3 regions of the Streptomyces sp. NPDC050546 genome follow, and region 2 is predicted to be linked to each of the others. Evidence: riboswitches for the same ligand, from Rfam matches in the RefSeq annotation. Region 2 holds a riboswitch; each other region holds the start of a gene.

Region 1 (7,873 bases), on a different contig from region 2:
GGGTGCCGCCGAGTTCCAGGGCCCGGACGAGCAGGTCCGCGACGAGCAGCACCCGGAGGTTCGTCGTGTCGAAGCCGGGCGCGTGCACCTCGACACGGGTCAGGCCCCGGCGGGCCGGGGCGGCGTCGACCGGCTCGCCGGTACGGGCGTCGATGATGCGCAGCACGAGGCGAGCGTAGGCGTGCGGGCGGGCACACGCAGGCATGTTTGGCGATTTCCGGCCACCGTGGCGGGAATCGCCCCACCAATGGCGTGCCCGCCACGCGGGCCGGCGGGCCTCAGGCCAGCGTGCCCAGGAAGCGCACATGAGGCCGCTGTTCGGGCCCCTCACGGCTGACGGCGGCCCGCACCCCGTACACCTCCGCGATGAGCTCCTCCGTGAGGACGTCCCCCGGAGCACCGCCCGCCACGACCGTCCCCCCGCGCAGGACGACGACCCGGTCGCAGTACATCGCCGCGAGGTTGAGGTCGTGCAGCGCGACGACGGTGGTGACCGGCAGACCCGTGACCAGGGCGAGCAGGTCCAGCTGATGGTGGATGTCGAGGTGGTTGGTGGGTTCGTCCAGGAGGAGTTCCCGGGGTTCCTGCGCGAGCGCGCGGGCGATCTGCACCCGCTGGCGTTCGCCGCCCGAGAGGGTGTGCCAGGGCTGGCCGGCCCGGGCGGCGAGGCCGGTGCGCTCCAGGGCGGCGTGGATCGCCCGCTCGTCGTCCGCCGAGGCGGGTGTCCAGGCCCGGCGGTGCGGGATCCGGCCCAGCCGTACGACGTCCAGCACCGTCAGCTCGACCTGGGTGTCGGCCTGTTGCTCGACCGTGGCGAGGCGGCGGGCGACGGTACGGCGGGGCAGGTCGCCCAGCGGGGTGCCGTCGAGGGTGACGACTCCGGCGGTCGGTGTGAGCAGCCCGGCCAGCAGCCGCAGCAGCGTGGACTTGCCGGAGCCGTTGGGGCCGAGGACGCCGACGGTGGTGCCGGGTTCGGGCGCGAGGACGACGCCGTCGAGGATGAGGCGCCCGTCGGTACGGCGGCTGACCCGGTCCGCCCGGAGCCCGGCAGCCCGCACCGGCTTTTCCGTCTCACTGACGTGTGTCCCGGTCATCGCACCCTCCGCGTCCGGTAGAGCACCGCCACGAACGCCGGCACCCCGATCAGCGAGGTCACGACCCCCACCGGCACCTCCTGCGGATCCAGGACCGTACGGGCCAGGGTGTCGACCCAGACCAGGAACACCGCGCCGGCGAGGGCGGTGACCGGCAGCAGCCGGGCGTGCCCGGGTCCGGCCAGGGCCCGGGCGGCGTGCGGCAGGACCAGCCCGACGAAGCCGATCGCCCCGGCCGAGCTGACCAGCGCGGCCGTGAGCAGGGCCGTGACACACAGCAGCACCAGGCGGGTGCGGGCCACGGACACCCCGAGCGCGGCCGCCGCGTCCTGCCCGAAGGCGAAGGCGTCGAGGGTACGGGCGTACGACAGGCACACCACCAGCGCCACGGCCAGGACGGCGAAGCACAGCCACACATCGGTCCAGCCGGCGCCGCCGAGCGAGCCCAGGAGCCAGAACAGCACGCCCCGGGTCGTCTCGGCGTCGGCGGCGGTCAGTACGACGAACGAGGTCAGCGCGGAGAAGAGCTGCATGGCGGCGACGCCCGCGAGGACGACCCGGTCGGTGGTGTCGCCGAGGGTGTGGCTGAGCAGCAGGACCAGCGCGAAGGAAACCAGGGCTCCGAGGAACGCGCCCGCGGACACCGAGACGACACCGCCACCCACGCCCAGCACGACGATGACGACCGCGCCGGTGGAGGCGCCCGAGGACACCCCGAGCACGAACGGGTCGGCCAGCGGGTTGCGCAGCAGCGACTGCATCACCGCTCCGCACACGGCGAGGCCGGCCCCGCAGACGGCCGCGAGCAGGGTGCGCGGCAGCCGCAGCTGCCAGACGATGCCGTCCCGGATCGGCGTCAGGTCGGAGCTGCCGATCCCGAGGTGGGAGGCGACGACGGACCAGACGTCCCCGACCCGGATGTCGGCCGGTCCGATGGTGATCGCCAGGGCCACGGAGACCATCAGCAGCAGGGCGCCCGCGACACCGAGCGCCGGTCCGCGGAGGGTCACTTCACGAGCCCGAACTCACGCAGTCCGGCCGCGACCTTCTCCACGCCCTCGACCGTGCGGATGGTCGGGTTCATGGCCTGCCCGCTGAGCAGCACGTACCGCTTGTTCTTGACGGCGTCCATGTTCTTGGTGGCCGGGTTGGACTCCAGGAAGGCGATCTTGCGCTTCGCCGACTCGGCGGTCTCCGAGTCGCGGGTCAGATCGCCGATGACCAGGACGTCGGGGTTGCGGTCGGCGACCGTCTCCCAGTTGACCTGCGGCCATTCCTCGTGCGTGTCGTCGAAGACGTTCTTGGCGCCGAGGGCGCGGGTCATGATGCCGGGCGCTCCGCAGCAGCCCGCCAGGTAGGGCGACTCGGAGTTGGCGAACCAGTACATCAGGGAGACGTCGGAGGCGTCGACGCCCCGCGTGGCCTTCTTCATCCGCTGCTGGAGGGAGGCCACGAGCTTGTCACCGCGGTCCTTGACTCCGAACACGGTGGCGAGGTCCCGCACCTCGCCGTAGACGGCGTCGATGTCCAGCGGCTTGTCGCGCTTGCCGTCGCCGCCGCCCGAGTTGTCCTTGCCGGCGCAGTCGGACGGGGAGACGTAGGTGGGCACGCCGAGCTTCTCGAACTGGTCGCGGGTGGCGACGCCGCCCTTGCCGAGGGTGGAGACGAAGGACGCGGCGACGAAATCGGGCTCGGAGTCCAGGACCCGTTCGAAGGAGGGGTTGTTCTCGGCGATGCGCGGCACCTTGGCGTTGGCCTTCTCCAGCCCCTTCATCACGGGGTCGGTCCAGGTGGCCGTGCCGGCTATCCGGTCGGCGAGGCCGAGGGAGAGCAGGATCTCGGTGGTGCCCTGGTTGAGGGAGACGGCGTGCTTGGGCGCCTTGTCGACCCGGACCTTCCGGCCGCAGTTGTCGAGCGTGACGGCGGCCTTCGTGGCGGTGGGCTTCGAGTCCCCGCAGCCGGTCATGAGCAGGGAGCAGGCCGCGAGCAGGACGGCGGCACGGGCGGGTCGGGCGAGGGGCAAGGAAACCAGTCCTCAGACGTCGAGGGCCCGATCGCGGAGCCCGGTCGTACGGTGCTCCCCCACCGCCGGCCGGCCGCGGGGGCCGCCAGCAGGTCTTCGGACTCGGGTTCACCCGGTGCGGGGCGCCTTCCCGTACGACGTCCAGCCGTACAGTGGCCGCGGCCCCGCCCGTCCCCCTCACCGCTGCGCGTCAGTTCCGGATTCGCACCGGATTCCCTGACCCACGTACATGGGTTCGACTGGCCTCGGCAAGCTATCACGGAGGGTTCGGGGGAATCACAGCGCACCCTGCCTCGTTGCCCGGACAGCAGCTTTTCCACGACTGACGAGGAGGCCGCCGGTGTACGGCGACGACGCAACGGTCCGCAGGATCCTCACCGAGCTCGGCGACACCTGGGCCGTGGTGGGCCTGTCGTCGAACCGGCAGCGCGCGGCGTACGGCGTCGCCGCCGTGCTCCAGCGGTACGGCAAGCGCGTCGTGCCCGTGCACCCCAAGGCGGAGACCGTGCACGGCGAGCAGGGGTACGCGAGTCTGGCGGACATCCCCTTCGACGTGGACGTCGTGGACGTGTTCGTGAACAGCGACCTCGCCGGAGCGGTCGCGGACGAGGCGGTCGCGAAGGGCGCGGGGGCGGTGTGGTTCCAGCTCGGTGTCGTCGACGAGGCGGCGTACGACCGCACCCGGGCCGCCGGTCTGGAGATGGTGATGGACCGCTGCCCGGCGATCGAGATCCCGCGGGTCGGGTAAGGGTCACGACCGTCGCGCCCCCTCCATAATGAGCGCATGACCCACGCCTCCCCGCCCGCGGACACAGGCTCCCCCGGACGTTTCCCGGTCGTCGTCGTGGGCGCCGGTCCCGCCGGGCTGACCGTCGGCAACATCCTGCGGGCCGCCGATGTGGACTGCCTGGTGCTGGAGACCGAGACCCGGGAGTTCATCGAACAGCGGCCCCGGGCCGGGGTCATCGAGGAGTGGGCCGTACGCGGCCTGGAGAAGCGGGGCCTCGCCCGGAACCTGCTGGACCGCGCGGAGCTGCACACCGCGTGCGAGTTCCGCTTCGACGGGGAGCGGTACCGGTTCCACTACGGCGAGATGACGGGCAGTCATCACTTCGTCTACCCGCAGCCGTTGCTGGTGACGGACCTGGTGCGCGAGTACGCCGATGTGCGGGGCGGTGAGATCCGCTTCGGAGTCCGGGACGTGGAGCTGCGCGACCTGGACACCGACCGGCCGTCCGTGTCGTACACCTGCCCGGAGACGGGTGAACAGCGGGTCGTGCACTGCGATTTCGTCGCCGGCTGCGACGGGGCGCGCGGAGTGACGCGGGCCGCGCTGCCCCCGGAGCGGGTCCGGGTCGCACGGCACGACTACGGCATCGGCTGGCTGGCGCTGCTCGCCGAGGCCCCGCCGTCCGCCGACTGTGTGCTGTTCGGCTGTCACGAGAACGGCTTCGCGGGCCAGATGCCCCGCAGCCCGGAGGTGACCCGCTACTACCTCCAGTGCCCGCCTGGGGACGACCCGGAGAACTGGCCGCACGAGCGCGTCTGGGCGGAGCTGCGGCAGCGGCTCGGGGCCGCCGGTGTGCCGCCGCTGACGGAGGGGCGGCTGATCGAGAAGCGCGTGCTGGACATGCACGACTACGTGGTCGAGCCGATGGTGCACGGTCGGCTCCATCTCGCGGGCGACGCGGCGCATCTGGTCGCCCCCATCGCGGCCAAGGGCATGAACCTCGCCCTGCACGACGCCTTCCTGCTCGGTGACGCCCTGGTGGCGCGCCTGACCACGGGTGACGACAGCGGTCTGGCCGGCTATGCGCAGGCGTGCCTGCGGCGCGTGTGGGACTACCAGGAGTTCTCGCAGTGGCTGTCCGAGGTGTACCACGGCACGGCGTCGGGCGACCCGTTCCGCGCGGGCACCACGCTCGCCCGGCTGCGCCGCCTGTTCACCTCGCCCGTGGCGGCCGCGGCCTTCGCCGAGCAGTATCTGGGGACGGCCGCGCGGTACTGACTCAGTCGTGCGGGGGGCGGTCGCTGAGGCGGTGGTCGGCCACGTTCAGTGCCTCGTCCACGAGCCGGCGCAGATGGCCGTCGCGGAGTGAGTAGATCACGCGGCGGCCTTCTTTGCGGGTGTCCACCAGGCCCGCGAGACGCAACCGCGCCAGGTGCTGACTGACGGCGGGCCGGGCCGCCCCGCACGCCTCGGTGAGGGTCGTGACGTCGGCCTCTTCCCTGGTCAGTGCGTGCAGCAGGGCGAGCCTGGTGCGGTCGCCCAGAAGGGCGAGGAGTTCGGCGGCGAGCGCGAACTGTTCCTCGCCGGGGCTGCGCGGGTGCGCACCGTGCGCAGGTGACAGGTGCATGCGTGCGCTCATACGCACATAATGACCCTGTGGGCGTGTGCACGTCCACTCCCGCGCACCGGAAGGGGACGCACGTGAGCGACCGGCACCAGCACACCCACCCGCACGGCCACGGACACAGGCACGGCATTCGCCACCGCCTGGCCCACCTCCTCACCCCGCATTCCCACGAGACGGCCGACAAGGTCGACTCCGCCCTGGAGTCCTCGGCCCGGGGGATGCGGGCGCTGTGGGTCTCGCTCGCCGTGCTGGGCGTGACAGCTCTGGCCCAGGCGCTCGTGGTGGCCGTCTCCGGCTCGGTGGCGCTGCTCGGGGACACCGTGCACAACACCGCGGACGCCCTGACCGCGGTACCGCTCGGGATCGCCTTCGTGCTGGGCCGCCGCGCGGCCACCCGCCGGTTCACCTACGGCTACGGGCGGGCCGAGGACCTGGCGGGGCTCGTGATCGTGCTGACGATCGCCGCGTCCGCCGCCTTCGCGGGATGGACCGCGATCGACCGCCTCCTCGACCCGCGCCCGGTCCAGCACGTCCCGGCGGTCGCCGTGGCGGCCCTCGTCGGGTTCGCGGGCAACGAGTGGGTGGCCCGCTACCGCATCCGCGTCGGCCGCGCGATCGGCTCGGCCGCGCTGGTCGCCGACGGGCTGCACGCCCGCACCGACGGCTTCACCTCACTGGCCGTGCTGCTGGGCGCCGGCGGCTCGGCCCTGGGCTGGCAACTGGCGGACCCGATCGTGGGGCTGGCGATCACGGCGGCGATCGCGCTGGTGCTGCGGGACGCGGCACGGGAGGTGTTCCGGCGGGTGATGGACGCGGTCGACTCGGCCCTGGTGGACCGGGCCGAAGCCGCCCTGACCGAGGTCCCCGGGGTGCGCGCGGTGGGCGAACTGCGGCTGCGCTGGATCGGGCACCGGCTGCGCGCCGAGGTCGCGGTCGTGGTGGACGGCACCGTGACGGTCCGCGAGGCCCACCGCATCGCCGTCGACGCCGAGCACGCGCTGCTGCACGCCGTGCCCCGCCTCACCGCCGCCCTGGTCCACGCCGACCCGGCACCGGTCCCGGGCGAGGCCGACCCGCATCTCGTACTGGCCCACCACACGCCGGCGTAGCTCAGGAGACCCCGAGCCCCTCCAGCACCACGGCCCCCGGCAGTTCCGCGAACGCCTTGCCCGGGACCAGCAGTTTGCCGCGCCGCCGGCCGCTGCCGACCAGCACGTACGGCAGGTCGACGACGGCCGCGTCCACCAGCACGGGCCAGCCGTCCGGCAGTCCGAGCGGGGTGATGCCGCCGTACTCCATGCCGGACTCGCCGGTCGCCGTGTCCATACCGGCGAACGAGGCCTTGCGGGCGCCCAGTTGACGGCGCACGACGCCGTTCACGTCGACCCGGGTGGTGGACAGTACGACGCACGCGGCGAGTGTGGTCTCGCCGGCGCGCTTGCCCGCCACCACCACGCAGTTCGCGGACCGTTCCAGCAGGTCCCGTCCGTAGTGCTCCACGAAGACGGCGGTGTCGGCCCACTCCGGGTCGGTGTCGACGTAGACGATCTGGTCGGCGGGGACACTGCCCGGCCAGTGACGTACGGCGTCGGCGACGGGGCGGGTGAGTTCGTCCAGGCAGGCGGGGGCCGGACGGGCGTCGTCGAAGTGTCCGATGGGTGCGCGCATGGCCGCACGCTAACAACAGCGGACCGCCTCCCGCCGGGCGTCTCAGGACACGGGCGGCACCGAGACAGCCATGATCATCTGCATCGGCACCTCGCCGGTGTTGCCGTACACGTGCGGGACGTTGGCCTCGAAGTGGACACTCGAGCCCGCGGGCACGCGGTACTCGACACCGTCGGCGGTGAGCGTCAGCTCCCCGGCCGTGACATGCAGCAGTTCGGTCGTGCCGGCGGGGTGCGGGTCCGAGGGGCTGCTCTCGCCCGGCATGAGCCGCCAGTCCCACATCTCCAGCGGGCCGGGCGCCTCGGTGCCCGCGAGCAGCCGGTTGTAGCTGCCGGCCTCGGTGTGCCACAGCCGTACGGTCTGCTCGGCGGGGACGATGTGGACGTTCGGGCCCTTCTCGTAGTCGAGCAGGGTGGTGATGCTGATGCCGAGCGCGTCGCCGATCTTGACGACGGTGCCGAGGCTGGGGTTGGTGCGGGCCTGCTCGATCTGGATGAGCATGCCGCGGCTGACGCCCGCCCGGGCGGCGAGCACGTCCAGGGTGAAGCCGCGCACCGCGCGCCAGTGCTTGACGCTGCGCGCCAGGGACTGGGTCAGCAGCTCGAGGTCCGACACATTCCATCCAATATTTTGCATTACACAGTGCAGCGGATTGCACTACGGTGTGGTTGACCAACTCGTTCACTGAACTGTACTGCGAGGCTTCCGCACCATGACAGCGCTCTTCGCCC
Region 2 (7,873 bases):
TCGTTGAACGCCTGCTTCGCGGCGGCCATCCGCGACTGTCCGTCGATGTCCCGCGCCCGCATCGAGCCGCTCACATCGAGGACGAGGTCGACCTTGGGGGCGGCCTGGCCCGTGGGTTCGCCGGCGGCCGCTCCGGCCGGGAAGGCGATCCCGGCCGTCAGCGCGGCGAGCAGGGCACAGACGCCCGCCGCCAGCCGTTTTCTTATGATCATCGGCGGATCTTATGGAGCGCCGGGGCCGTACTCCAAAACGAGGCTCACGCAAGGGGATTGGGCAGTTCCGCCCACTGGTCCCCGGGCGTCTGCGGCGAGAGCCGCATCAGCGTCAGCGCCTTGGTGGGCACGGGTTCCGTAAGCAGTGCGGTGAGGTCCGGGGAGCGTGGGAGGCTGGACACGGCCGTCTCCAGCGCCACCGCGAGCGCCGCCCCCGACCCCGCCGTCCCGGCCAGCGCGCCCGCCACCAGCGAGCCGAACAGCTTGCGGCGCAGCGTGCGTTCGTCGTCCGTGACCATACGGGCGGGCAGGTCTGGGGGTGTGATGCCGTGCCGTGCGAGGCGGGCCGGGCTGACGCGGATGTCGGCCAGGTCGCGGTAGACGAGCCGCAGCGGGTCGCCCTCCGGCGAGAGGACCACCAGGAGGTTCTGGCCGTGTGCCTCCAGGGCCACGCCCAGCTCCAGCAGCCGCAGCCCGACGCTGAGGGCGAGGCGCGCGAAGCCGGCCAGCCAGGCGGGGGAGCGGGGGAGCGCGCTGGTCGCGAGCGCCGCCACCGGCAGGACCCGTTCACCGCTCCCGGCGTACGTCTGCGGCGACTCCCGCAGCACGGCCGCGAAGTCGGGGGAACCGGCCGCAGCCGCGCCCAGGGTACGCGTGACGTGCAGCAGGCCGTCCGTGCGCGCCGCCGGGATCTCGGCGAAGTCCGACAGCAGAGCGGACGCGGCCACCGAGGGCAGCGAGATGTCCCGCACCGACGACGTCAGCCGGGCGCTGAGGGAGGTCTTGACGTGCGGCCCGCCGGGCAGGGCGAGCGTCCGCAGGGACATCAGCGGGTGTCCGGCGCGCCGCTCCTCGCACGTCCGCTTCAGCACATGCGCCGCCTGCCAGGGGTGCACCGGCAGCACCACCCGCCCCCCGTCCCGCAGATCACCCGGCCAGACGCCCGTCACCAGGCACTCCTCCGCCCGCACCGGCACCAGACCCAGCTCCACGACCGGCCGGTGCTCGGGCCCGTAGGCGAGCTGCTCGGCCACCGAGAAACCGGGCCGGGACCGGCAGGTGGGGTGGAACGGATGCCCGTCGACGATCCGCTGCTCCCACTCCCAGTCGTTCCCCGGCCACTCGTCCGCCGGGAGTCCGTCCTGCCCCGCTCTCGACAGCGCCAACGAGGCGACACTGTGCCCGAGTTCGGCCGCGAAGGAGGCGGAGTGCGGGACGGCGAGGTCCGTCACCAGCCGCGCCGGATCGTCGTACTCCGTCCTGTCGAGCCCCACGGTGGTGACGTAGCCGCCGGTCGCGTACGGATCCGGCGGCGGGCCGTGCAGCCGGCGGCCGTCGGACAGGAACAGGGTCAGCCCGTCCCGGCCCGGCTCCCTACGGGCCACCCAGGGCAGTGGATCATGGGCGAGACCGCGCCACAGACGGGACAGCACCGCCGCGCGGGCCCCGGGCAGTTCGGCCTCGTACCGCGGCAGCAGTCCGGGCCGTACGGCGGCCAGTTCTTCGGCGACCTCGGCCTCGGCGGTGGGGGAACGGTGCACGGGCGGGCTCCTCGGGTACGAATAGGGCGTCACGGCGCGATGACGTCGAACGGCATACTGATCATCTCCGCCAGGAAGTCCGGAAGTCCCGGAAGGGCTGCGGGAACGTAGAGAACACAGGGAACACAAGGAACGTACGGAAACGAGTGGATCGCGTGGACCTCATGCCCCCGACCGCCGACGCGTACGCCGCCGTGCCGCTGCTGAACTGCCTGCTGCGGGAGGTGGCCCGGCCCGAGCGGCAGGAGGGCGGGCACCGGGTCTTCCGCCTGCCCGGCGGGGACCGGCTGCTGCGGGTGCGCGGGACGCGGCGGCCCGCAGAGCCCGAGATCGAGGGGCCGGACGGCTGGCAGCGCGTCGGCCACACCGAACTGGTCAAGCTCGTCGCCGAGGAACTGCGGCGGCACACCGGGGTGTCCAACCACGAACTGCCCGCCGAGATGATCGACAGCAGGGACGCCGTGGCCGTCCTGCTGGAGGCCCGCGACCGCGCGACGCCGCCCGACGACCTCTACCTGCGCTCCGAGCAGTGCCTCCTCACCGGCCACACCCACCACCCCGCCCCCAAGGCGCGGGGCGGCGGCCCGGCCGCCGGCTGGCTGCCGTACGCGCCCGAGGCGTACGCCCGTTTCCCGCTGGTCCTGCTCGGGCTGCGCGAGGACTGCGTCGTCGAGGAGGGCGACACCTCGGCCCTCGACGCCCTCGGCACCGCCCCGCCCGGCTACCGGCTGCTCCCGGCCCACCCCTGGCAGCTCGACCTGGCGGGCGCGGAGCTCGCCGCCGCCTTCGCGGACGGCAGACTGGTCCGGCTCGGCACGACCGCCTTCGACACCTGGCCCACGGCCGCCATCCGCACGCTCTACGCACCCGAGCGGGACCTGTTCCTGAAGTTCAGCCTGGACGTGCGCATCACCAACGACATCCGCCGGCTGTGGCGCCACGACCTGCTCGCCCTGCGCCGCACCGACGCGGCCGTGTGTGCCGCCTTCGACGACTTCGGCACACTCGACGGCCCTCCGGCCTGGCTCGGCGACCGCGGGTACCGCACCGCCGGCTTCGCCTTCGAGGCCCTGGCCGTCCTCGTCCGCGACGGCTTCGCAGGCCATCTGGTGCCCGGCGCGACCCCGCTGCTGGCCGCCGGACTCGTCGAGGGCTTCGACGGCAGCCCGCTCGACCGCGCCGCCGACCCCGGGGCGTGGTGGGCGGCGTATCTGGCACATGTGGTGCCCCCGGCCCTGGAGGCCTTCGCCCGGCACGGCGTCGTCATCGAGGCTCATCTGCAGAACACCCTGATCGCCGTGGACGCCGACGGCATGCCCGTGCAGGCCCTGTACCGGGACGCCGAGGGCGTGAAACTGCTGCCGGACGTGGAGCGGGAAGCCGGCTGGGAGCGGCTCGTGTACTGCCTGGTCGTCAACCACCTCACCGAGATCGCCGGCGCACTCGCCGCACGCCGTCCCGGTTTCGACCCCTGGCCCGCCACCCGCCGGGAGTTCGCCCGCCACGACCTGCCGGAGATCCCCGCCCTGCTCACCTCGCCGACCGTGCCCGCCAAGACGAACCTCCTGCTGCGCTGGACGGGCGCGGACGGCGCCGACGCCCGCTATCTGCCGCTGCCCAACCCGCTCAGGGAAGGAACGTGACCTGGGGAGCGCCCGTGCGCGGATGCACCGTGACCTCTCCCTCCACCCCGTACACCTCGGCCAGCAGCCGGGGGGTGAGGACCTCCGCGGGCGGGCCGGACGCGGTGACCTCGCCCTCGTTCAGGACGTAGAGGCGGTCGCAGTAGTAGGCGGCCAGATTGAGGTCGTGCAGGGCGAGGAGCACCGTCGCGGGCAGTCGGCGCAGGGCGCCCAGCACCTCCAACTGGTGGCGGATGTCCAGGTGGTTGGTGGGCTCGTCCAGTACGAGCAGCGTGGGCTGCTGGGTGAGGGCGCGGGCGATCAGCACCCGCTGACGCTCGCCGCCGGACAGCCGGTCGAAGGGCCGCTCGGCCAGGTGGGCGGCGTCGACCGCCGCGAGCGCGGAGTCGATGAGCCCGGCGTCCTCGGGGGTGTCACCGGCGAGAAGCCGCTTGTGCGGGGTGCGGCCCATGGCGACGACCTCGCGTACGGCCAGATCGAAGTCGGCGCCCGACTCCTGCACCACCGCCGCGACGGTACGGGCCAGCTGCCGCACGGGCAGCGACCAGGCGTCGGCGCCGTCGACCCGCACCAAGCCGCTGTCGGGGCGCAGCACCCGGTAGACGGCCCGCAGCAGACTGGACTTGCCGCTGCCGTTGGGGCCCACCAGCCCGATGGTCTCGCCCGGGCGGGCGGTCAGGGACACGTCCCGCACGAGATGGCGCGCTCCGGCCGTCAGCGTGACGCCCTCGACATCGAGATCGGTCGCGGCCACCCCTGTTCCGATCGCGCTCATCCCACTCCTCGATCCGTGGACCGCCGGGCGTCCCGGCGCATCAGCCACAGGAAGAACGGCCCGCCGCACAGCGCGGTCAGCACGCCGACCGGCACCTCCATCGGCGCGGCGATCGTGCGCGCGGCGATGTCGGCCCACACCAGGAAGACCGCCCCGCCGAGCGCGGCCGTCGGCAGGACCCGGCGATGGTCGCCGCCGACGAAGAGCCGCACGATGTGCGGCAGCATCAGGCCCACGAAGCCGATCGGCCCGGCCGCCGCGACCAGCACGCCCGTCACGAGGGAGACCAGCACGAACATCCGGGCCCGGAACCGGGCCACGTCGAGGCCCATCGTCGTCGCGGCCTCCTCGCCCGCCAGCAGCAGGTTGAGGTTCCGGGACTGCACCATGAGGACACCGACGCCCAGCAGGGTCGCCAGGCTCGGCAGCCACAGCGTGCCCCAGTTGACGCCGCCGAGGCCGCCGAGGGTCCAGGCGAGCACCGCACGGGCCTCGTTGCCCCGGTCGGTGGTCAGCAGCAGCAGATCCAGCAACGCGGTGAGCACCGCCGCGATCGCCACCCCGGACAGCACGAGCCGTACGGAGGTGATGCGCCCTCCGGTCCGGGCGGTGCTGTACACGAGCAGCAGCGCGCCCAGAGCGCCCGCGAACGCGGCGGCCGACAGCGACACCGGCCCGAACACGCTCACCCCGAACACGATCACCGAGACCGCGCCCAGGGACGCCCCCGAGGAGACGCCCAGCAGATACGGCTCGGCGAGCGGGTTGCGCACCAGGGCCTGCAGGGCGGTGCCGACGACCGCGAGGCCGGCCCCGGTCACCACCCCGAGCAGCACGCGGGGTGCCCGCACGTCCAGCACGATGGTCTCGCGCGCTCGCGACCAGTCAGGCTCCGTCCAGCCCGCGCCCAGCGTGTGCGTCACGATGCCCCAGACCTGCCCGGGAGGCACCTGTACGGAGCCGATCGCCAGGCCCGCCGTGGCGGAGACGACGAGCAGGGCGGTCAGGACGAGCAGCGTGACGGCCAGGCCGGTGCGCCCCGTCCGCTGCCCGGGCGGCACAGGGCGTCGCACCGCGGGCGCCTCGGTGGCCGGCTGCGTCACCGGGAGCTCTCGGGGTGCAGCCCGCGCGCCAGGTCCCCGACCGCGTACGCGGAGCGGATGCCGACCAGGGTGGCGGTGAGCGGCAGGACGACGAACCGCTTGTTCTTCACGGCGGGCACATCGGCGAGGGCCGGCTGGGAGAGCAGGAACTTCTTCTTCTGCTCGACGCTCCCGGCTCCGGCGTAGTCGTAGATGGCGATGACCTCGGGCCTGCGCTCGACGACCTGCTCCCAGGAGACGTCCCCGAAGACATCGTCGAGGTCGGCGAAGACGTTCTTGCCGCCGGCCAGCCGGATGATCTCCGTGCCGAGGCTCTTGCCGCCCGCGGTGAAGGCGGTCTTGTCGCCGCTGTCGTACACGAACACCGGCACAGCGGATTCGCCCTCGACGGCGGAGGCCGCCTTGCCGACCCGGCCCTCCAGGTCGGAGACCAGTTCGTCGGCCCGGTCCGGGACGCCGAAGATCTCACCGACGGTGCGGATCTCGTCGTAGGTGTCCTTCATCGTCACCCGCTTCTTTCCGCAGTACTCGCGGTTGAGGTGGGTGTCGATGCCGGCGTCGGCGAACGCCTTGCGGGAGCGACCGTCGTTCTCCGCGAAGGCACTGCCGTAGCCGCCGTAGACGAGGTCCGGCTCGGCCTCCAGGACGGTCTCGAACGACGGCTCCTTCTTCGCCAGTTCCGGGATCGCCTCGTAGTCCTTGCGCAGTTCCGGCAGGACGGCCGAGTCGGGGAAGGCGGTGCCGACCATGCGGTTCTTCAGACCGAGGGCGAGCATCAGTTCCGCCGGGTGCTGGTGGATGGTGACGACCCGCGACGGCGGCTTGTCGTAGGTCGTCTTCACCCCGCAGTTGTCGACGGTGACGGGGAAGCCCGGGGGCGCCTTCGCCGCCTTCGAGTCCTGGGCGGTGCCGCCGGACGAGCCGCAGCCGGCGACGAGCAGCGCCGCCGACAGGGCGACGGCCAGCGCTGTGACCTGCCTGCGGGCAGGGGAGAACAGATGGGACACGTAGAGCCTCCTGGGGAGTCCGCGCTCCTCGGATCGGGCCCGCGACGGGTCAGTGTCCTGACTCCCGGATCGACGTTCCCCCTCGCCTTCCCGCGCTCGCGCGGTGGCGTGTCGAAGGGGTGCACTCCCCGGTCACAGTGGCGGGACCGTGCCGGACTCACACCGGCTTCCTGTCTCCCGTCGCGGCGATGACCTGGTGATAGTACGTTCCGCGCCGTCGCGGTCAACAGGGCGTGCGTGCCCGCCCCGCACGCCCCATGCCCACGTCACCCCTCGCGGACCGCCCGCAGCACCAGCCGCTCGGCGTTCTCGTCGTAGGGCCGGCCGTCGAAGCCACCGAAGACCTCCACGCCCCCGAACCCGGCCTCCTCGGCCATCCGCCGCAGCTCCACGGCGCTGTACACGAACCACACCAGGGTGGCCCGGGTCACCCGCTCGCCGCGCACCAGGACCCAGTCGCTGCGCAGCCGCGCCCAGTCGTCCAGCACCGTGTCGGTCTGCACCATCAGGTCCTCACCGTGCGTCACCACCTTCGGCGGGGTGACCTTGCGGGCCAGCAGCTCCTTGCCGGCCAGGTCCAGGACGAGGGTGCCGCCCGGGGCCAGGCAGTCGTACATGGTGCGCAGCACGCGCGCGTTGTCGGCCGGGTCCTCGAAGTAGCCGAACGACGTGAACATGTTGAGTACGACGTCGAAGCCGCCCGGCGCCTCGAACTCACGCGCGTCGGCCTGGACGTAGGTGACGTCGGTGCCGGTGTCCGCCGACCGTTTGCGCGCCCGGTCCAGCATGGCCGGGCTGAGGTCCACGCCCGTCACCTCGTAGCCGCGCCGGGCGAGCGGCACGGTGAACACGCCAGGGCCGCAGCACAGGTCGAGCACCCGCGCCCCGGGCGTGAAGGACAGCAGGGGAGAGGTGTCGAGAAGCTCCTCGGCCTGGGTGTGGCGCTGCTCGGAGAAGAGGAAGTCGTGGAACTCCGTCCAGAAGTCATCGTCCTGGAACCCGCCCGTCCGTGTCATGCGGCTTCAGTGCTCCTTCTTCGTCGAATGGGACCTGCTTCAGCCGCTCGCCGTGCCTGCGCAGCAAGAGCAGGAGAGGGGGAATTAGCAGACATTGCGCGGCGGCCAGCAGCCAGAACCAGCCGGTGTGCCCGGCGCGTTCGCCGAGGCCGTAGAGCTGCCCGCCCAGCACGCCGCTCGCGCAGGCGCCGAGACCGGCGGCCAGCCGCTGCTGACCGAAGACCACGGCGTCGGAGCGCGGGCTGCGGCGCAGCGCCTCCAGGTCGTTCTTCAGGAACAGCACGATGTCGCCCAGGGTGATCAGCGCACCGCCCGCCAGCAGAGCGGCCCGGCTGCCGATCGCCAGCACGGCCAGTCCGGCCGCCAGCCCCGCGAACCCGACGGTCAGCGCGAGCGCGTAAGGCATCCGCCGGATCAGCCCGGAGGCGAGCGGCTGGACGACGATGACCAGCGTGAAGCAGAGCAGCAGGACCAGGCTGTAGAACTCGCTGGAGGCACGCTCGACCGCGTAGATCGCCAGAAAGTGCTGGAAGTGGAAGTACAGATAGAACGCCAGCGCGTTGGCGGCGAACGGCA
Region 3 (7,873 bases), on a different contig from region 2:
GACGGGTCCGCCGAGCGCGGCGGCCATGTAGTGGATCAGCGGGAGCTCGCTCACGAGGGTCGAGACGGCCGTCGCGTGCACGGCATGGGTGTGGACGACGGCGCGGGCGCCGGTCGTGCGGTAGACGGCGAGATGCATGGGCAGCTCGCTGGTCGGGACGAGCGTGCCGAGGACCCGCCGGCCGTCGAGGTCGACCCCGGTGACGTCGTCCGGCGCCAGCCGGTCGTAGGGCACGCCCGACGGCGTGACCAGGACGGTGTCCCCGACGCGCACCGAGACGTTGCCGGACGTTCCGACGACGAGCCCGTCGCCGACCGTCCGGCGGGCCGTCGCGACGAGGTCCTCCCAGGCGCGCGCCTCCTCGGGGCGCACACCCTTCCGCCGCGACTCCCCCGCATCCTGTCCGCCGCCTCGGACGTCCCCCGTGCCCCGCTCGTCGCCTCGCTCCTCAGCCATGCGGCGATCCTGCCAGGCAGCCCTTCAACGCGCCGCTGGGCGGGGGCACTTTAGGCCGGAAACCGAGCATGCGTAAGGGCGCATACCCGCACAAACTCGCCATGGATCTCTCTTGGCCGGAGATCATCGGACATTCAACAGCCCTCCAGTACTCTCTGGGGGATTTGCCGTGCACGTCGCCATTCCGGGGGGAATCACATGGCCCGTGACCACATATCGACCCGCCGCCGCGGCCGCTTACTGGCGGTCTCCGCCGCGGCACTCGCGCTGGGAGGGACCTCGCTCGCGGAGTTCCCGGCCACGGCGGCGAGCCGCCCGAAGGGGCACGACGTCTCGTCCCACCAGAAGAACGTCGACTGGCGGAGCGCGAAGGCGAAGGGCGCCAGATTCGTCTACGTCAAGGCGACCGAGTCCACCACCTACCGCAACCCCTACTTCAGCCGGCAGTACAACGGCTCACGCGCGGCGGGCCTCGTCCGCGGCGCCTACCACTTCGCGCTGCCGAACAGGTCGTCGGGCCGGGCGCAGGCGGCCCACTTCGTACGCAACGGCGGCAGTTGGAGCGCGGACGGCTGGACGCTGCCGCCGGCGCTCGACATCGAGTACAACCCGTACGACAAGAAGCACAAGTGCTACGGCCTGAGCAAGGCCGGGATGGTCAACTGGATCAAGTCGTTCAGCGACGAGATCAAGCGGCTCACCGGCCGCCGCCCGGTGATCTACACGACCACCCACTGGTGGAACACGTGCACGGGCAACAGCCGTGCGTTCGCCGCGCATCACCCCCTGTGGGTCGCCCGCTACAACGCGGCGAGCGCGGGACCCCTGCCGGCCGGCTGGTCCTCCTGGACCTTCTGGCAGTACGACAACGGCGACGGCACCCTCCCGGGTGATCAGAATCTCTTCGGCGGGTCACTCGATCGACTGAAACAGTTCGCCAGGGGCACATGATCGTTGGGGCGCAAGGGCCGTCGCACCAGGGCGGAATGACGGACCCCTGTTGCGGACACCCCTGCGCCCCTCCCAGTTCATCTTCCGTTCACTCGGGTTACCTACGTTCGTCCCGCCAACGACGCCGAACGATTGCCTGGGTAAATGGAAAGCTTCTCGCTGATCCTCGCGATTGTGGTGGTAACCGCACTTGCGTTCGATTTCACGAACGGTTTCCACGACACCGCGAACGCGATGGCCACGACCATTTCCACGGGCGCCATGAGACCGAAGATCGCGGTGGCCATGTCCGCGGTGCTCAACCTGGTCGGCGCCTTCCTGTCCGTCGAAGTCGCGAACACGATCTCCAAAGGCCTCGTCGACGAGGCCGGCATCCGTCCCGAGGTCATCTTCGCCGCCCTGGTCGGCGCGATCCTCTGGAACCTGCTGACCTGGCTCGTCGGTCTGCCGTCCAGTTCGTCGCACGCCCTGATGGGCGGCCTGATCGGCGCCACGATCGCCTCGGCGGGCGTCGGCGCGGTGCACGGTGACGTCCTGGTCACCAAGGTGCTGATCCCGGCGGTCGCCGCCCCGCTGGTCGCGGGCATCGCCGCACTGCTCGCCACGCGGTTGACGTACTCCCTCGGCAAGAAGGCCGACGGCGACGCCTCCAAGAAGGGCTACCGGGCCGGCCAGATCGCCTCCGCGGGCCTGGTCTCGCTGGCCCACGGCACCAACGACGCCCAGAAGACGATGGGTGTCATCACCCTGGCCCTGGTCGCCGGCGGCGCCGTCGCCCCCGACTCCGACCCGCCCATGTGGGTCATCCTCTCGGCGGGTATCGCCATCGCGCTCGGCACCTACCTCGGCGGCTGGCGCATCATCCGCACCATGGGCAAGGGCCTGACCGACCTCCAGCCGCAGCAGGGCTTCGCCGCCCAGACCAGCGCGGCGACGGTCATCCTGGCCTCCTCGCACCTCGGCTTCTCCCTCTCCACCACCCACTCCGTGTCCGGCGCGGTGATGGGCGCGGGGCTCGGCCGCAAGGGCGGCGTGGTCCGCTGGTCGACGGCGACGCGGATGTTCGTCGCCTGGGGTCTGACGCTGCCGGCGGCGGCCCTGGTGGGCGCGCTCGCCGAGTACGTGACCGGCTTCGGGAACTGGGGCACGGCGGTCGTGGCGGTCTTCCTGGTCGCCTCCAGCGCGGTGATCTGGAAGCTGTCGCGCCGCGAGGTCGTCGACCACACCAACGTCAACGAGGTCGACGAGGAGCCGGCCGGTGTCGTGACCACCGCGATCGCCGCGGTGACGCCGCCTCCGGCGGGCCCGTCCGAGGAACTGGCCGCCACCATCCCGGCCCAGGCCCAGCCCTCTGCCGACCGGAAGCCCTCCACCACGACCACCTCGGTCTGATCCCGCCCACCCGGTGACAAGGAAGAATCTCTGAGATGAAGATCGACTGGGCGACCCTCGGCTCCGTCTTCGGCGTCAGCCTCGTGGCCACCGTGATCCTCGTCGGCCTGTTCACCCTCGGCATCACGGGCCTGTCGCGCCGTGAGCGGGCGGTGGCGGCGGGCGGGTCCGCGGGGCTCGCGGTGACGGGGGCGTACGCGTGCTTCGCGGCGTGCGCGGCGGCTGTGGGGTACGGGATCTATCTGATCGTGGCCTGACCACGATCGTCCGTCACCGGGCGGCACGGGGCTTCGGTCCCGGGCCGCCCGGTCGCCGTGTGCGGGGCAGCCGTCGGCACCCCCTGCGAGGCGGGCGGTGTGGGCTTGTCCACACTCTCCTCTCGCAGGTCAACGGCAAGTTGACGGCTGTTCGCGGCCGTGGTGGACTGCCGGGGCCAATACGGCGGCAGGAGAGGAAGCCGGTGGAAGTCCGGCGCGGTCCCGCCACTGTCACCGGGGTAACAACCCCCCGGGAGCCAGGAACTCTCACCGCCGGTCTCGTCGAACCAGGGCGTGGACACCCTGAGTGAGGACATATCGCCATGCTCGGCTGCCGATCGAGGGTCAGTACTCCACCGTTGTCCGCCGCCAAGGCCGGCTGAGCCCATGGGTGCCGGTCGCGTCCACGCGTACGGTGCCGCCGTCGGTCTGATCGGTGATCTGCTGCTCGGAGATCCTCGCCGGGGGCATCCGGTCGCCGCGTTCGGGCGGGCCGCGGGTGCGGTGGAGCGGGTGTTGTGGCGGGACCACCGGGGATGGGGCGCGCTGCACACCGTGGTGTGCGCGGGCGGGGCCGTCGCGCTGGGGGCCGTCGCCGCGCGTGCGGTGCGCAGGTCCGCCCCCGCGTCGATCGGACTGACCGCTGTCGCCACCTGGGCCGTCGTCGGGGGGACTTCGCTCGCGCGGGAGGCGCAGGTCATCGGACGCGCCCTGGAGGCCGGGGACGTCGAAGCGGCCCGTGCGCGGCTGCCGCATCTGTGCGGACGGGATCCACAGGCACTCGACGCCGACGGGATCGCCCGGGCCGTCGTCGAGTCCGTCGCGGAGAACACCTCCGACGCCGTCGTGGGGGCGCTCGTGTGGGGGGCCGTGGGCGGCGTGCCCGGGCTTCTCGGGTTCCGGGCCGTCAACACCCTCGACGCCATGGTCGGGCACAAGTCGGCCCGGTACCGGCGCTACGGGTGGGCCTCCGCGCGGCTGGACGATGTCGCGGGGTGGCCCGGGGCCCGGCTGACCGCCGTGCTCGCGGCCGTGGCCGGGGGCGATCCACGGGGAGCCGTGGCGGCCTGGCGTGCCGATGCCGCCAAGCATCCGAGTCCCAACGCCGGGCCCGTGGAGGCCTCGTTCGCGGGGACGCTCGGGGTGCGGCTCGGCGGGACCCTGTCCTACGGCGGGCGGGTCGAGCACCGGCCCGTACTCAACGGCGCGGGGCGCGGCGTCACGACCCGGGACATCGAACGGGCCGCACGGCTGTCCAGGCGTGTCGGCTGGCTCGCGCTCGGCGTCTGTGCCGCCGCGCGCCACATCGTGAAGGGGCGTACGTCATGACGGGCGGGGGGCTTCTCGTCGCCGGTACCACCTCCGACGCCGGCAAGAGCGTCGTGACCGCCGGGATCTGCCGGTGGCTGGTGCGGCGGGGCGTCAAGGTCGCGCCGTTCAAGGCGCAGAACATGTCGCTGAACTCGTTCGTGACGCGGGAGGGCGCCGAGATCGGGCGGGCGCAGGCCATGCAGGCGCAGGCGTGCCGTGTGGAGCCGACCGCGCTGATGAATCCCGTGCTGCTCAAGCCCGGCGGCGAGCAGAGCAGTCAGGTCGTGCTGCTGGGCAAGCCGGTCGGGGAGATGAGTGCGCGCGGGTACCACGGCGGGCGGCAGCAGCGGCTGCTCGGGACCGTGCTCGACTGCCTTGAGCAACTGCGGGGCACGTATGACGCGGTGATCTGTGAGGGGGCCGGTTCTCCCGCCGAGATCAATCTGCGACGGACGGACATCGTCAACATGGGGATCGCCCGGGGCGCCGGGCTCCCCGTGCTCGTCGTCGGCGACATCGACCGGGGCGGGGTCTTCGCCTCGTTCTTCGGGACCGTAGCCCTGCTGTCCCGCGAGGACCAGGACTGTGTCGCCGGGTTCCTAGTGAACAAGTTCCGCGGGGACGTCTCCCTGCTGGAGCCGGGGCTCGACATGCTCCACGGCCTCACCGGGCGGCAGACGTACGGCGTTCTGCCCTTCCGGCACGGGCTCGGGATCGACGAGGAGGACGGGCTGCGCGTCTCCCTGCGGGGGACGGTCCGCGAGTCCGTCGTCGCCCCGCCGGTCGGCGAGGACGTGCTGCGCGTCGCCGTCTGCGCGGTCCCGCTCATGTCCAACTTCACGGATGTCGACGCGCTGGCCGCCGAACCCGGTGTCGTCGTGCGGTTCGTGGACCGGCCGGAGGAACTCGCCGACGCCGACCTCGTCGTCGTGCCGGGGACCCGCGGGACCGTCCGTGCCCTGGAGTGGCTAAGGGAGCGCGGGCTGGCCGACGCGCTGGCGCGCAGGGCCGCCGAGCAGCGGCCCGTCCTCGGCATCTGCGGCGGCTTCCAGATCCTCGGCGAGCACATCGAGGACGACGTCGAGAGCCGCAGGGGCCAGGTCGACGGGCTCGGGGTCCTGCCCGTGCGGGTGCGGTTCGCCCGCGAGAAGACCCTCACCCGGCCGACGGGCGAGGCCCTCGGGGAGCACGTCGAGGGCTACGAGATCCACCACGGCGTCGCCGACGTCACCGGCGGCGACACGTTCATCTCTGATGACAAAGGACGCGGCCTGGACGGTTGCCGGGTCGGCCAGACCTGGGGCACGCACTGGCACGGCTCGCTGGAGTCGGACGGATTCCGGCGTGCCTTCCTGCGCGAGGTGGCGGACGCCGCCGGACGCCGCTTCGTACCGGCGCCGGACACCTCGTTCGCCGCGCTGCGCGAGGAGCAGCTCGACCGGCTCGGCGACCTGATCGAACAGCACGCGGACACGGACGCGCTGTGGCGGCTCATCGAGTCCGGCGCGCCGAAGGGGCTGCCCTTCGTCCCGCCGGGAGCGCCCAGATGAGGACCATGGCGGTGGGGTCGGCCGCCCAGTTGAGGACCGTGGCGGTGGGGCCGACCGCCCGCACGGCGAGCGCGGGCCACCTGAGACGCTGGACCGGCTGCCCGACCCCCGGCTGTCTGATCCACCCGCGACCCGACAGCCGTCCGCGACCCGACATCCACCCGCAACTCGAAGGCGACTTGGAGGACGACGAAAAGTGACCACCCCCTTTCCGTTCACGGCCGTGGTCGGCCAGGACGATCTGCGGCTCGCGCTGCTGCTGAACGCCGTGTCACCGGCGGTCGGCGGTGTGCTGGTGCGCGGCGAGAAGGGCACGGCCAAGTCGACGGCCGTGCGGGCGCTCTCGGCGCTCATGCCGGAGGTGGACGTCGTCTCCGAGTGCCGCTTCTCCTGCGACCCCGGCTCGCCCGACCCCGGCTGCCCGGACGGGCCGCATGAGCCCGGGGGTTTCGCCTCCCGGCCGGCCCGCATGGTCGAGCTGCCCGTCGGCGCCTCCGAGGACCGGCTGGTGGGCGCGCTGGACATCGAACGGGCGCTGTCCGAGGGCGTGAAGGCCTTCGAGCCCGGCCTGCTCGCCGACGCGCACCGCGGCATCCTCTACGTCGACGAGGTCAACCTCCTCCATGACCACCTGGTCGACCTGCTGCTGGACGCGGCCGCGATGGGCGCCTCGTACGTGGAGCGTGAGGGCGTCTCCGTGCGGCACGCCGCCCGCTTTCTGCTGGTCGGCACCATGAACCCCGAAGAGGGCGAGCTGCGGCCGCAGTTGCTCGACCGGTTCGGGCTGACCGTCGAGGTCGCGGCCTCGCGGGAGCCCGAGCAGCGCGTCGAGGTCGTACGGCGGCGGCTGGCGTACGACGACGACCCGGCCGCCTTCGCCGCCCGCTGGGCCGAGGAGGAGGCCGACGTACGGGCCCGGATCGTGGCCGCGAAGAAGCTGCTGCCGTCGGTGCGGCTGGGCGACGACGCGCTGCGGCAGATCGCGGCGACCTGTGCGGCCTTCGAGGTGGACGGCATGCGTGCCGACATCGTGATGGCCCGGACGGCCACCGCGCTGGCGGCCTGGGCCGGTCGTACGGACGTGCTCTCCGAGGACGTACGCCAGGCCGCGCTGCTCGCGCTGCCGCACCGGCGGCGCCGCAACCCCTTCGACGCGCCGGGTCTTGACGAGGACAAGCTGGACGAGACCCTGGAGGAGTTCTCCGGGGACGACGACCCGGACCCGGATCTCGACCCGGACCCGGACTCGGGGCCGGACGGGCCCGGCGGGGGCGGTGGACAGCCGGCCCCCGACGACGGGCCCCGGGGCGGTGACCAGGAGGCCCGGCCGGAGGCCGAGCAGGACGGGCAGCCGCAGCCGCAGCCGTCGGGAGCCGGCGAACAGTCGGCCGCCCGCGCTTCCGAACCCTTCCGGACCAAGGTGCTGAGCGTGCCCGGACTCGGCGAGGGTGCCGCCGGGCGGCGTTCGCGGGCCCGGACCGAGCACGGCCGGACCACGGGCGCCCGGCGGCCGAAGGGCTCCCTCACCAAGCTGCACCTGGCGGCGACCGTGCAGGCCGCGGCCCCGCACCAGCGGGCGCGCGGGCGGTCCGGGCCGGGACTCGTGGTGCGCCGCGACGATCTGCGGCAGGCCACCCGCGAGGGCCGCGAGGGCAACCTCGTGCTGTTCGTCGTGGACGCCTCCGGGTCGATGGCGGCACGGCAGCGGATGAGCGCCGTGAAGGGTGCCGTGCTGTCGCTGCTGCTGGACGCGTACCAGCGGCGGGACAAGGTGGGTCTGGTGACCTTCCGGGGGTCGGGCGCGGAGGTCGCGCTGCCGCCGACCTCGTCCGTGGACGCGGCGGCGGCCCGGCTGGAGTCGCTGCCGACCGGCGGCCGTACCCCGCTGTCCGCCGGGCTGCTGCGCGCGCACGACGTGCTGCGGGTGGAGCGGCTACGCGATCCCGCAAGGCGTCC

The links. A riboswitch is a leader RNA that binds a small molecule or an ion and turns the genes downstream of it on or off. The one in region 2 is predicted to bind cobalamin.
Region 1: it holds a riboswitch for cobalamin, as region 2 does, so the genes downstream of both, ACIBK5_RS38350 (ABC transporter substrate-binding protein) here and ACIBK5_RS35170 (ABC transporter substrate-binding protein) in region 2, are expected to answer to the same signal.
Region 3: it holds a riboswitch for cobalamin, as region 2 does, so the genes downstream of both, ACIBK5_RS16350 (cobalamin biosynthesis protein) here and ACIBK5_RS35170 (ABC transporter substrate-binding protein) in region 2, are expected to answer to the same signal.

What each region holds. Positions count from the first base shown of each region.
Region 1 covers NZ_JBITGX010000022.1:94,596-102,468, forward strand. Annotated here, with positions in the region: gene ACIBK5_RS38335 (hypothetical protein) at 1-205, opposite strand, end outside; gene ACIBK5_RS38340 (ABC transporter ATP-binding protein) at 279-1,094, opposite strand; gene ACIBK5_RS38345 (FecCD family ABC transporter permease) at 1,091-2,056, opposite strand; gene ACIBK5_RS38350 (ABC transporter substrate-binding protein) at 2,101-3,060, opposite strand; cobalamin riboswitch at 3,187-3,376, opposite strand; gene ACIBK5_RS38355 (CoA-binding protein) at 3,458-3,865, shown strand; gene ACIBK5_RS38360 (4-hydroxybenzoate 3-monooxygenase) at 3,902-5,125, shown strand; gene ACIBK5_RS38365 (ArsR/SmtB family transcription factor) at 5,127-5,486, opposite strand; gene ACIBK5_RS38370 (cation diffusion facilitator family transporter) at 5,549-6,583, shown strand; gene ACIBK5_RS38375 (YbaK/EbsC family protein) at 6,585-7,142, opposite strand; gene ACIBK5_RS38380 (helix-turn-helix domain-containing protein) at 7,185-7,757, opposite strand; gene ACIBK5_RS38385 (DMT family transporter) at 7,855-7,873, shown strand, end outside.
Region 2 covers NZ_JBITGX010000018.1:89,914-97,786, forward strand. Annotated here, with positions in the region: gene ACIBK5_RS35145 (vWA domain-containing protein) at 1-212, opposite strand, end outside; gene ACIBK5_RS35150 (IucA/IucC family protein) at 257-1,753, opposite strand; gene ACIBK5_RS35155 (IucA/IucC family protein) at 1,918-3,396, shown strand; gene ACIBK5_RS35160 (ABC transporter ATP-binding protein) at 3,380-4,171, opposite strand; gene ACIBK5_RS35165 (FecCD family ABC transporter permease) at 4,168-5,274, opposite strand; gene ACIBK5_RS35170 (ABC transporter substrate-binding protein) at 5,271-6,272, opposite strand; cobalamin riboswitch at 6,332-6,455, opposite strand; gene ACIBK5_RS35175 (class I SAM-dependent methyltransferase) at 6,548-7,297, opposite strand; gene ACIBK5_RS35180 (MFS transporter) at 7,266-7,873, opposite strand, start outside.
Region 3 covers NZ_JBITGX010000006.1:60,055-67,927, forward strand. Annotated here, with positions in the region: gene ACIBK5_RS16330 (class II aldolase/adducin family protein) at 1-456, opposite strand, end outside; gene ACIBK5_RS16335 (lysozyme) at 655-1,407, shown strand; gene ACIBK5_RS16340 (anion permease) at 1,552-2,799, shown strand; gene ACIBK5_RS16345 (hypothetical protein) at 2,835-3,056, shown strand; cobalamin riboswitch at 3,203-3,343, shown strand; gene ACIBK5_RS16350 (cobalamin biosynthesis protein) at 3,444-4,385, shown strand; gene ACIBK5_RS16355 (cobyric acid synthase) at 4,382-5,917, shown strand; gene ACIBK5_RS16360 (hypothetical protein) at 5,914-6,117, shown strand; gene ACIBK5_RS16365 (putative cobaltochelatase) at 6,114-7,873, shown strand, end outside.